DNA from 3 places in the Streptomyces sp. NPDC001709 genome. Region 3 is predicted to be linked to each of the others. Evidence: riboswitches for the same ligand, from Rfam matches in the RefSeq annotation. Region 3 holds a riboswitch; each other region holds the start of a gene.
What was found. Region 3 has a riboswitch for cobalamin ahead of ACWC0C_RS24540 (cobalamin biosynthesis protein). Riboswitches for the same ligand answer to the same signal wherever they lie in the genome.
Positions count from the first base shown of each region.

Region 1: linked by a shared signal. The riboswitch ahead of ACWC0C_RS11930 (ribonucleoside-diphosphate reductase subunit alpha) and the one ahead of ACWC0C_RS24540 (cobalamin biosynthesis protein) in region 3 are both predicted to bind cobalamin.
Region 2: linked by a shared signal. The riboswitch ahead of metE (5-methyltetrahydropteroyltriglutamate--homocysteine S-methyltransferase) and the one ahead of ACWC0C_RS24540 (cobalamin biosynthesis protein) in region 3 are both predicted to bind cobalamin.

Region 1 is NZ_JBSFGB010000006.1:243,924-247,171, reverse strand. It holds gene ACWC0C_RS11935 (ATP-binding protein) at 1-1,381, opposite strand, end outside; cobalamin riboswitch at 1,537-1,670, shown strand; gene ACWC0C_RS11930 (ribonucleoside-diphosphate reductase subunit alpha) at 1,797-3,248, shown strand, end outside.
Region 2 is NZ_JBSFGB010000020.1:168,992-172,239, reverse strand. It holds gene metE (5-methyltetrahydropteroyltriglutamate--homocysteine S-methyltransferase) at 1-1,637, opposite strand, end outside; cobalamin riboswitch at 1,807-2,009, opposite strand; gene ACWC0C_RS27820 (acyl-CoA dehydrogenase family protein) at 2,281-3,248, shown strand, end outside.
Region 3 is NZ_JBSFGB010000017.1:61,778-65,025, forward strand. It holds gene ACWC0C_RS24530 (anion permease) at 1-586, shown strand, start outside; gene ACWC0C_RS24535 (hypothetical protein) at 621-848, shown strand; cobalamin riboswitch at 1,047-1,188, shown strand; gene ACWC0C_RS24540 (cobalamin biosynthesis protein) at 1,287-2,231, shown strand; gene ACWC0C_RS24545 (cobyric acid synthase) at 2,228-3,248, shown strand, end outside.

The sequences.
Region 1 (3,248 bases), on a different contig from region 3:
CCGGGCCGGGGTGGACGTCACTGTCCAGCAGTTCGGCAAAGCCGACCTCAAGCTTGTCCTGGAGCAGTCCGATGCACGCGAGCGCGGAGACCACCTCGACGGTGTCCTTCCGTTCCTGGGGGCTCAGTTCGACGTCCTCGCGCAGTCGACCATCCCTCAACGCGAGGTCCCAGGTCTCCAGGAGCCACAGCCGCAGCGTGCTGCGGTCCCAGCTGCGGGTGTCCAGCCGGTCCTTGTCGTTGCGCGGACGAATGCGTTCGAGGTCGCCGTGGTGGTGCAGTTCGCGGGCGATCTGCAGGTAGATGGGCGATTCGGTGACCTCCGCGGTCTCCACGATCCAGTCCACGCGGCGCTCGTCCGTATCCGGTACCCGCGCCTCGACGAAGTGCAGCGCCGCCTCCTCGCTCAGCGGCTCCAGCTCCACGATCGCGGCGGGGGTGCTCTCCAGCGGACTGTGCGGACGGGAGGCGATGACGAGGGGCAGCTTCTCCTCGTGGGCGCGCTCGATGGCCCTGCGGATGATGTTGTCCCGGTCCTCCTGGAGGCGCTCGTCGAGGATCGCTTCTTCCAGGCCGTCGGCGATGACGATCACCTTGTCGTCGGCGAGCAGTTGCTGCCAGACCCGGTCGTTCTTGGTGCGCGCCAGAATGCCGTGGGGCGCTTCCTCGGCGAACCGTTGCCTGGCCATGCGCTCGAAGTTCAGATCCGCACCGGTGGCGTCCCGCAGCCGGATCGGCACGGGAACGGCGTGCTGCCGGGCCAGCAGTTCGGTGAGCCGCACCAGGACGGCCGTCTTGCCCGTGCCGACACCGCCGACGAGTAGATAAGGCCTGCGGGTCTCGCGCTGCCGCAGCCGCTGGGCGATGACCCGGGCGACCTCCTCGCGGCCCACGACCTCGGCCATGTCGGGCCCGGCGGTGAGCACCAGCTTGCGGGGATGCTTGCGCGCCTTGGCGACGTAGCGCCGCTTGCTCCAGCTGTACCAGAAGAACAGGAAGACGGCGGCGGCCACCGAAGCGGCGAGGAGCGGACCGACGAAGCGCAGGACTGAGTCGAACCCGGTGCTCGACCTCTTCCGCCACTGCTCGAAGAGGGTCGTGTGATGGGTGAACAGGATCCAGAGGCCTTCCACGGCCCAGGCGAGGAGTGCGATCAGGAGGATCAGCCAGATGACCCGGATCACGTTGGTGTACGAGAACCACCTGCGCCACTTCTTGGGGCGGGTGGTATCGCGGCGGGCCTCCAGCGTGATGGACAGATGGTGCCAGTAGCCCAGGAAGAACCGCCTGATCCGGCGCCACGCATGTCTCGCCTCCAGCGTCGCCATCGGCGCACTGCGCGGCCGCACCTTGCCCGGCGGGTGACGGACGATCCTCGTCATGGTGCGTTCTCCTTCCGAGACCGACTCTCGGTACGGAGGACCCGCGGGCACCTACTTCCATGGAAACACTCCAGCCGGGCCCTGCAACTCGGGAGTTGACCCTCTGAAGCCGATCCGACACAACATCTGGGGGTGACACGACAGCCCGGCACAAGATGTATGCTCGTCCTCGCTGTCGCCGCAGGGGAATCCGGTGCGAATCCGGAACTGTCCCGCAACGGTGTACTTGCGTGCATCCGCATCCGCACGCCTGTTCAGTCCGAGGACCTGCCGTCAGCGCACCCGGCCGTCCGGTCCGGGTGGCCTTCAGACGTCCGGGCCTCGTGGAGTGGGCCGGTGGACGCGACGCCGTGCGCGCTCGTGACTGCCCCCTGCCCTCCGCAAGGCCCCCGTGCCGAGCGAGGGAGAGCCCCACGTGACCATCGCGCCAGCAGATCCGGCTTCAGCCAGCGGCCTGGAGACCGACGGTCCCGGTACCGTGCTGCTGCGGACCCTGACCGAGCTGACCGCCGACCTCCCCGACGCCGACCCCGGCCGGGTCGCCGCCGCCGCGCTGCGCGGCCGGTCGGCGCACGCTGACGAGGCGGAGTTGCGCGAGCTGGCCACGGAGGCCGCCGCCGGGCTCATCTCCGAGGACCCCGCCTACTCCCGGCTGGCCGCCCGGCTGCTGACCCTCTCCATCCGCGCCGAGGCCGCCTCGCAGGGCGTGACGTCCTTCACCGGGTCCGTGGCCGTGGGGCACCGCGAAGGGCTCATCGCGGACCGCACCGCCGACTTCGTACGGCTGCACGCCGAACGGCTCGACGCGCTGGTCGACCGCCGGGCCGACGACCGCTTCGGCTACTTCGGCCTGCGCACCCTGCACAGCCGCTACCTGCTGCGGCACCCGATCACCCGCAAGGTCATCGAGACGCCCCAGCACTTCATGCTGCGGGTCGCGAGCGGCCTCGCCGAGGACGACACCACTCGTTCCGTGGACGAAGTCGCCGCGCTCTACGGGCTCATGAGCCGCCTCGACTACCTCCCGTCCTCCCCCACGCTCTTCAACTCCGGCACGCGGCACCCGCAGATGTCGTCCTGCTACCTCCTCGACTCCCCGCTGGACGAGCTGGACTCCATCTACGACCGCTACCACCAGGTCGCCCGCCTCTCCAAGCACGCCGGCGGCATCGGTCTGTCGTACTCCCGGATCCGCAGCCGCGGTTCGCTGATCCGCGGCACCAACGGGCACTCCAACGGCATCGTGCCGTTCCTGAAGACGCTGGACGCCTCGGTGGCCGCCGTGAACCAGGGCGGCCGGCGCAAGGGCGCCGCGGCCGTCTACCTGGAGACCTGGCACTCCGACATCGAGGAGTTCCTGGAGCTGCGGGACAACACCGGTGAGGACGCCCGCCGTACGCACAACCTGAACCTCGCGCACTGGATCCCGGACGAGTTCATGCGCCGGGTCAACGCCGACGCGCAGTGGTCGCTGTTCTCCCCGGCGGACGTGCCGGAGCTGGTGGACCTGTGGGGCGAGGAGTTCGACGCCGCCTACCGCAAGGCCGAGCAGGCGGGCCTGGCGAAGAAGACGATCCCGGCCCGTGAGCTGTACGGCCGGATGATGCGCACCCTCGCGCAGACCGGCAACGGCTGGATGACCTTCAAGGACGCGGCCAACCGCACCGCCAACCAGACGGCCCTGCCGGGCCACGTGGTCCACTCCTCCAACCTCTGCACGGAGATCCTGGAGGTCACGGACGACGGGGAGACGGCGGTCTGCAACCTGGGGTCCGTGAACCTCGGTGCTTTTGTCGACACAGCGACCGGGGACATCGACTGGGCGCGGCTGGACGAGACCGTCCGCACCGCCGTCACCTTCCTCGAC
Region 2 (3,248 bases), on a different contig from region 3:
GGCGCGGGCCGGGAGACGTCACCGGCGAGGATCGGCGGGCGGACGTAACGGGTGCCGTACGACTGGACCCAGCCGTGCCGGGTCGCCAGGTAGCCGGTGAGCCGTTCCGCGAAGTACTGGACCATGTCGTCGCGTTCGGGCTCTCCGTGCACGAGGACGTCCAGTCCGGCCTTCTCCTGGAAGGAGATCACCTCCTCGATCTCGGCCTGGATACGCGCCTCGTAGCCGTCGGCGTCGATCCGCCCGGCGCGCAAGTCCGCGCGGGCGGTCCGCAGTTCGGCGGTCTGCGGGAACGAACCGATGGTGGTCGTCGGCAGCAACGGCAGTTCGAGACGGGCGCGTTGGGCCGCGGCCCGCTCGGCGTACGGCTGCGAGCGGCGGGCGGCGGACTCGGTGACGGCGGCCGCCCGGGCGCGTACGGCCGTGTCGTGGGTGAGGGGGGAGTGGGCGCGGGAGGCCAGGTCGGCCCGGTTCGCGGCCAGTTCCGCGGCGATCGTGTCGAGGCCGTGGGTGAGGCCCTTGGCGAGGGTGACGATCTCGGTGGTCTTCTGACGGGCGAAGGCGAGCCAGCGCAGGATCTGCGGCTCGACGTCCCGTTCCATGGCTGAGTCGAGGGGCACGTGCAGGAGGGAGCAGGACGCCGAGACGTCGACCCGGTCGGCGAGACCCAGCAGGGTGCCCAGGGTGGCGAGGGACTGCCGCAGGTCATTGACCCAGATGTTGCGGCCGTTGACGACTCCGGCGACCAGCCGCTTGCCGGGCAGTCCGCCGACCGCGGCCAGGGCTTCCAGGTTGGCGGCGGCCCGCTCGGTGAAGTCCAGGGCCAGACCCTCCACCGGAGCCTTGGCCAAGATGGGCAGGGCCTCACCGAGCCGGTCGAAGTAGGAGGCCACCAGCAGCTTGGGCCGGTCGGCGAGGGCACCGAGCACCCGGTAGGCGCGGGCGGCCGCGTTCAGCTCGCCCGGGGTACGGTCCTGGGCGAGGGCGGGCTCGTCGAGCTGGACCCACTCGGACCCGGCCGCCCTCAGATCGGCCAGGATCTCGCCGTACACCGGCAGCAGCCGGTCCAGCAGGGCGAGCGGGTCGAAGTCGCCGGCCGCGCCGGGTGCGGGCTTGGCCAGCAGCAGATAGGTGACGGGACCGACGAGGACCGGGCGGGCGGCCAGGCCCAGGGCGAGGGCCTCCCGCAGCTCGGCGACCTGCCTGGCGGGGTCGGCCGCGAACACCGTGTCCGGTCCCAACTCGGGCACCAGATAGTGGTAGTTGGTGTCGAACCACTTGGTCATCTCCAGCGGTGCGACGTCCTGGGTGCCGCGCGCCATGGCGAAGTACCCGGCGAGCGGATCCGCGGCGACCGCTTCCCGGTGGCGTGCGGGGATCGCGCCGAGCATGACGGTGGTGTCGAGTACGTGGTCGTAGTACGAGAAGTCGCCGGTCGGCACCTCGTCGATGCCGGCGTCCGCCAACTGCTGCCAGCTGCCCCGCCGCAGCTCGGCGGCGGTGGCCGTCAGCGCGTCGGCGGTGACGCGGCCCTTCCAGTAGCCCTCGATCGCCTTCTTCAGCTCCCGGTTCCGACCCTGGCGGGGGTAGCCGTACACGGTGGCCCGTGCTGCCACGGCTGCGGACGTGCTGGTCACGGAGATCTCCTTCGCGAGATGAATCCCTGAGATCCCGGGGACGGGACGAGAACGCGAAGGGGCGACAGCCCGGACGGCAGCGGCCCACGGCCGTCCGTTCGGTGCATACGACGCCGACCCGCCCTCGAGGTCACCGGGATGTCCGCGCACGAGTCGTCCCGCGCGCGGGCAGTTGGCAGGTCTTCGGACTCGCGGGCACGCCCATGCCTTTTGCCAAGGCGAGGACACCTACTGGCCGTCGCTTCCCAGGCCCGCTACGGGCCCAGTGCGTATGACGGCGGTCGTTCCCGCTCACCGCTGCGGGGCAGTCCCGGATTCCCACCGGGTTCCCTCTTACGACGCTCCCGCCTGGCTGACGGGGCGAACCAGCTGCAGGGGCCAGCCTAAGGGGCCGCCAGGGACGAGGTGGATCACGTTCACCAATTCGGATGGTGAGGTGGGACACGCGGCCGAAGTGCGTCGTCCCGCGAGGCTCGGGAACGCGGCCTCAAGTCGTCGTCGGCGTCTGGCGCGGCCGGCGCGGCTCGTCGCCGGCTGGGATTGAAGCCGGTCGGGTGATTGACGGGCCGGTCCCGGCTCGGGTGCGGCCCCTCGCGGGCTCGGCCGGAGAGACTGCCGCCATCCCGATGGAGGTGGCGAACATATGCTCAGCGACAGCACGGCGACGATCCTTGCCGAGAGGCCGAGCGTGGCGGCGGTCGTCGCCGGCGCTCCGCGCGTGGCGCAGATCGCGGCGCGGAGCAGCGACGAGACGGAGACCGCCCGGCGCCTTGCGCCCGAGGTGGTCGAGGCGGTGCGGGAGGCCGGATTCGCCCGGCACTTCGTGCCCGCGGCCTTCGGCGGTACCGAAGGCCGTTTCGTGGACATGACCTCGGCGGTGACCCTGGTGGGCGAGGGCTGCGCCTCGGCGGCCTGGGCCGCCTCGCTGTCGGCGTACGCGGCCCGGTACGGCGCCTACCTGCCCGTGGAGGGGCAGGCGGTGCTCTGGGGCGATGGGCCGGACGCCCTGATGGCGGGCGCGCTCATGCCGGCCGGGAAGGCGGAGCCCGTCTCCGGTGGCTGGCGGCTGAGCGGCGAGTGGAAGTACATCAGCGGGGTGCGTTTCGCCGACTGGGTCTTCGCCTGCTCCGCCGTACCCGGCACAGTGGGCCCCGACGGGCGGGGCGAGGTGCGGTTCTTCGCGGTGCCGCAGGCGGACATCACCGTGAAGGACACCTGGTTCACGCTCGGCATGCGCGGGACCGGCAGCGACACGATGGTCCTGGACGACGTGTTCGTGCCAGGGCATCTGACCCTGTCGAGGTTCGACATCAACGCGGGGCGGGCGACGGCCTCCGAGGCCCGCTGCCACACGGTGGCGGTGAACGAGGTGAACGCGCTGCCGCTCGCCGTGCCCGTCGTGGGCGCCGCACGGGGTGCGGTGCGGGCCGCTGCCGAGCAGAGCATCCGGCGGGTCGACCGGCGCGGCGCCCCGCTGCGTGACAAACCGTCCGTGCAGATCGACCTGGCGCGCTCGGCCGCCGAGGTGGACGCCGCCGAACTCCTCGTCCAGCGGGCGGCGCGGGTCGCCGACGGCGTCGAGGCGACCAAGGAGGGCGAGGCGGCGGCCCG
Region 3 (3,248 bases):
CTCCGCCGGCCTGGCCATCGCGCTCGGCACCTACATCGGCGGCTGGCGCATCATCCGCACCATGGGCAAGGGCCTGACCGACCTGGAGCCGCGCCAGGGCTTCGCCGCCCAGACCAGCGCCGCGACCGCCATCCTGGCCTCCTCCCACCTGGGCTTCTCCCTCTCCACCACGCACGTCGTCTCCGGCTCGGTGATGGGCGCCGGCCTCGGCCGCAAGGGCGGGGTGGTCCGCTGGTCCACCGCGACCCGGATGGTCGTCGCCTGGGTGCTCACGCTCCCGGCCGCCGCGCTGGTCGGCGCGGGTGCCGAGTCCGTCACGGACCTCGGTGACTGGGGCACCGCCGTCGTGGCCGTCTTCCTCGTCGCCGCGAGCGCCGCGATCTGGAAGATCTCCCGCCGCGAGGTCGTCGACCACACCAACGTCGTCACCGAGTCCGAGGAGCCGGCCGGCGTGGTGACCACCGCCATCGCCGCGGTGACCCCGCCCCCGGCGGGCACGATCAGCGAGGACCTGACGGCCATGATCCCCTCCCCGGCCGCCACCGAGCCCGCGCCCGAGGCCGTCCCGCCGGCCGCCACCGTCTGACCCCGGCCACACCGGTAACCAAGGAAGCAACCCCATGAAGATCGACTGGTCGGCCCTCGGCTCCGTCTTCGGCGTCAGCCTCGCCTTCACGGTGGGCCTGGTGGCCCTGTTCACCCTCGGCATCAACGGTCTGGCCCGGCGCGAGAAGGCCGCGGCCCAGGGCGGCTCCGCCACGCTCGCCGTGACCGGCGCCTACGTCTGCTTCGCCGCCTGCGCGGCCGCGGTGGCGTACGGCATCTACCTGATCGTCGCCAAGCCCTGACAGAGCGCTTCGCTGGAACCACCGCGAAGTGCCGTCGATCGGCTGCCGCGCCGTCGTGGCTGGTCGCGCAGTTCCCCGCGCCCCTTCGGGGCGCTTCGGCCCCCCTCGCGTCCTGAGGGGGGCCTTTTTCGTCGGCCCACGCCCCGCGATGTGGGGATCGGCACACTCTCCCCGTGCAGGTCAACGGCAAGTTGACGGCCGTTCCGGGCGCGTGGTGGACTGCCCAGGCCATGTACGGCGGCAGGAGAGGAAGCCGGTGCGAATCCGGCGCGGTCCCGCCACTGTCACCGGGGAAGAACCCCCGGGAGCCAGGAACTCTCACCGCCGAATCTCGTCGAACCAGGGCGCGGACACCCTGAGTGAGGACACAGATCGCCATGCTCGGCTGCCGAAGGACCCCCGTCAGGCCCGCTCCTGTACCCACGGCCGGCTGAGCCGATGGGGGCCGATCGCACCTACGCGTACGGCGCCGCCGCCGGCCTTCTCGGTGACCTGCTCCTCGGCGATCCGCGCCGCGGGCATCCGGTCGCCGCGTTCGGGCGTGCGGCCGCTGCCGTGGACCGCGCGTTGTGGCGCGACCACCGCGGCTGGGGCGCCCTGCACACCGTCGTGTGCGCCGGTGGCGCCGTCGCACTCGGCTCGCTGGCCGCACGCGCCGTACGCCCCTCCCCCGCCGCCTCCGTCGCGCTGACCGCCGCCGCCACCTGGGCGGTCGTCGGCGGTACCTCGCTCGCCCGCGAGGCCCGCACCATCGGCAGCGCCCTGGAGCGCGGGGACGTCGAGGCGGCCCGGGAGCGGCTGCCGCACCTGTGCGGCCGGGACCCGCAGGCGCTGGACGCCGACGGGATCGCCCGGGCCGTGGTCGAGTCGGTCGCCGAGAACACCTCCGACGCGGTCGTGGGCGCGCTGGTGTGGGGGGCCGTGGCGGGGGTGCCGGGGCTGCTCGGGTTCCGGGCCGTCAACACCCTGGACGCGATGGTGGGTCACAAGTCCCCCCGCTACCGCCGCTACGGCTGGGCCTCCGCCCGGCTCGACGACGTGGCCGGCTGGCCGGGGGCGCGGCTCACCGCCGTACTCGCCGCCGCGGCCGGACCCGATGCCCGGGGCGCCCTGCGCGCCTGGAAGGCCGACGCCCGCAAGCACCCCAGCCCCAACGCCGGGCCCGTGGAGGCCTCGTTCGCGGGGGCGCTGGGGGTGCGGCTGGGCGGCACGCTGTCCTACGGCGGCCGGGTCGAGCACCGCCCCGTGCTCAACGGGCGGGCCGGACGCGCCGTCCGGGTCACCGACATCGACCGGGCCGTACGGCTCTCCCGCCGCGTCGGCCTGCTCGCGCTCGGCGTCAGTCTCGCCGCGCGCCGACTCGTGAAGGGACGTGGCAAGTGAGCGGGGGTCTCCTCGTCGCCGGTACCACCTCCGACGCCGGCAAGAGCGTCGTGACGGCCGGGATCTGCCGGTGGCTGGTGCGGCAGGGCGTGAAGGTCGCGCCGTTCAAGGCGCAGAACATGTCGCTCAACTCCTTCGTGACCCGGGAGGGCGCGGAGATCGGGCGGGCGCAGGCCATGCAGGCCCAGGCGTGCCGGATCGAGCCGACCGCGCTGATGAACCCGGTGCTGCTCAAGCCGGGCGGCGAACAGAGCAGCCAGGTGGTGCTGCTGGGCAGGCCGGTGGGCGAGCTGAGCGCGCGCGGGTATCACGGCGGACGGCAGCAGAAGCTCCTCGGCACGGTGCTGGACTGCCTGGCCGAGTTGCGGGGCACGTATGACGCGGTGATCTGTGAGGGTGCCGGTTCACCGGCGGAGATCAATCTGCGGCGGACGGACATCGTGAACATGGGGATCGCGCGGAACGCGCGGCTGCCCGTGCTCGTCGTCGGCGACATCGACCGCGGCGGTGTCTTCGCCTCCTTCTTCGGGACCGTCGCCCTGCTCTCGCCGGAGGACCAGGAGCTGGTCGCCGGATTCCTGGTGAACAAGTTCCGGGGTGATGTCAGCCTGCTGGAGCCGGGTCTCGACATGCTGCACGGCCTCACCGGGCGGCACACGTACGGCGTGCTGCCCTTCCGGCACGGGCTCGGCATCGACGAGGAGGACGGACTGCGGGTGTCGCTGCGCGGCACCGTGCGCGAGTCCGCCGTGACCCCGCCCGTCGGCGAGGACGTACTGCGGGTCGCGGTGTGTGCGATCCCGCTGATGTCCAACTTCACGGACGTGGACGCGCTCGCCGCCGAACCGGGCGTCGTGGTGCGGTTCGTGGACCGCCCCGAGGAGCTGGCGGACGCGGACCTCGTGGTGATTCCGGGCACCCGGGGCACGGTGCGCGCGCTGCGGTGGCTGCGCGAGCGCGGACTGGCGGACGCCCTCGTGCGGCGGGCCGCCGAAGGCCGCCCGGTCCTCGGCATCT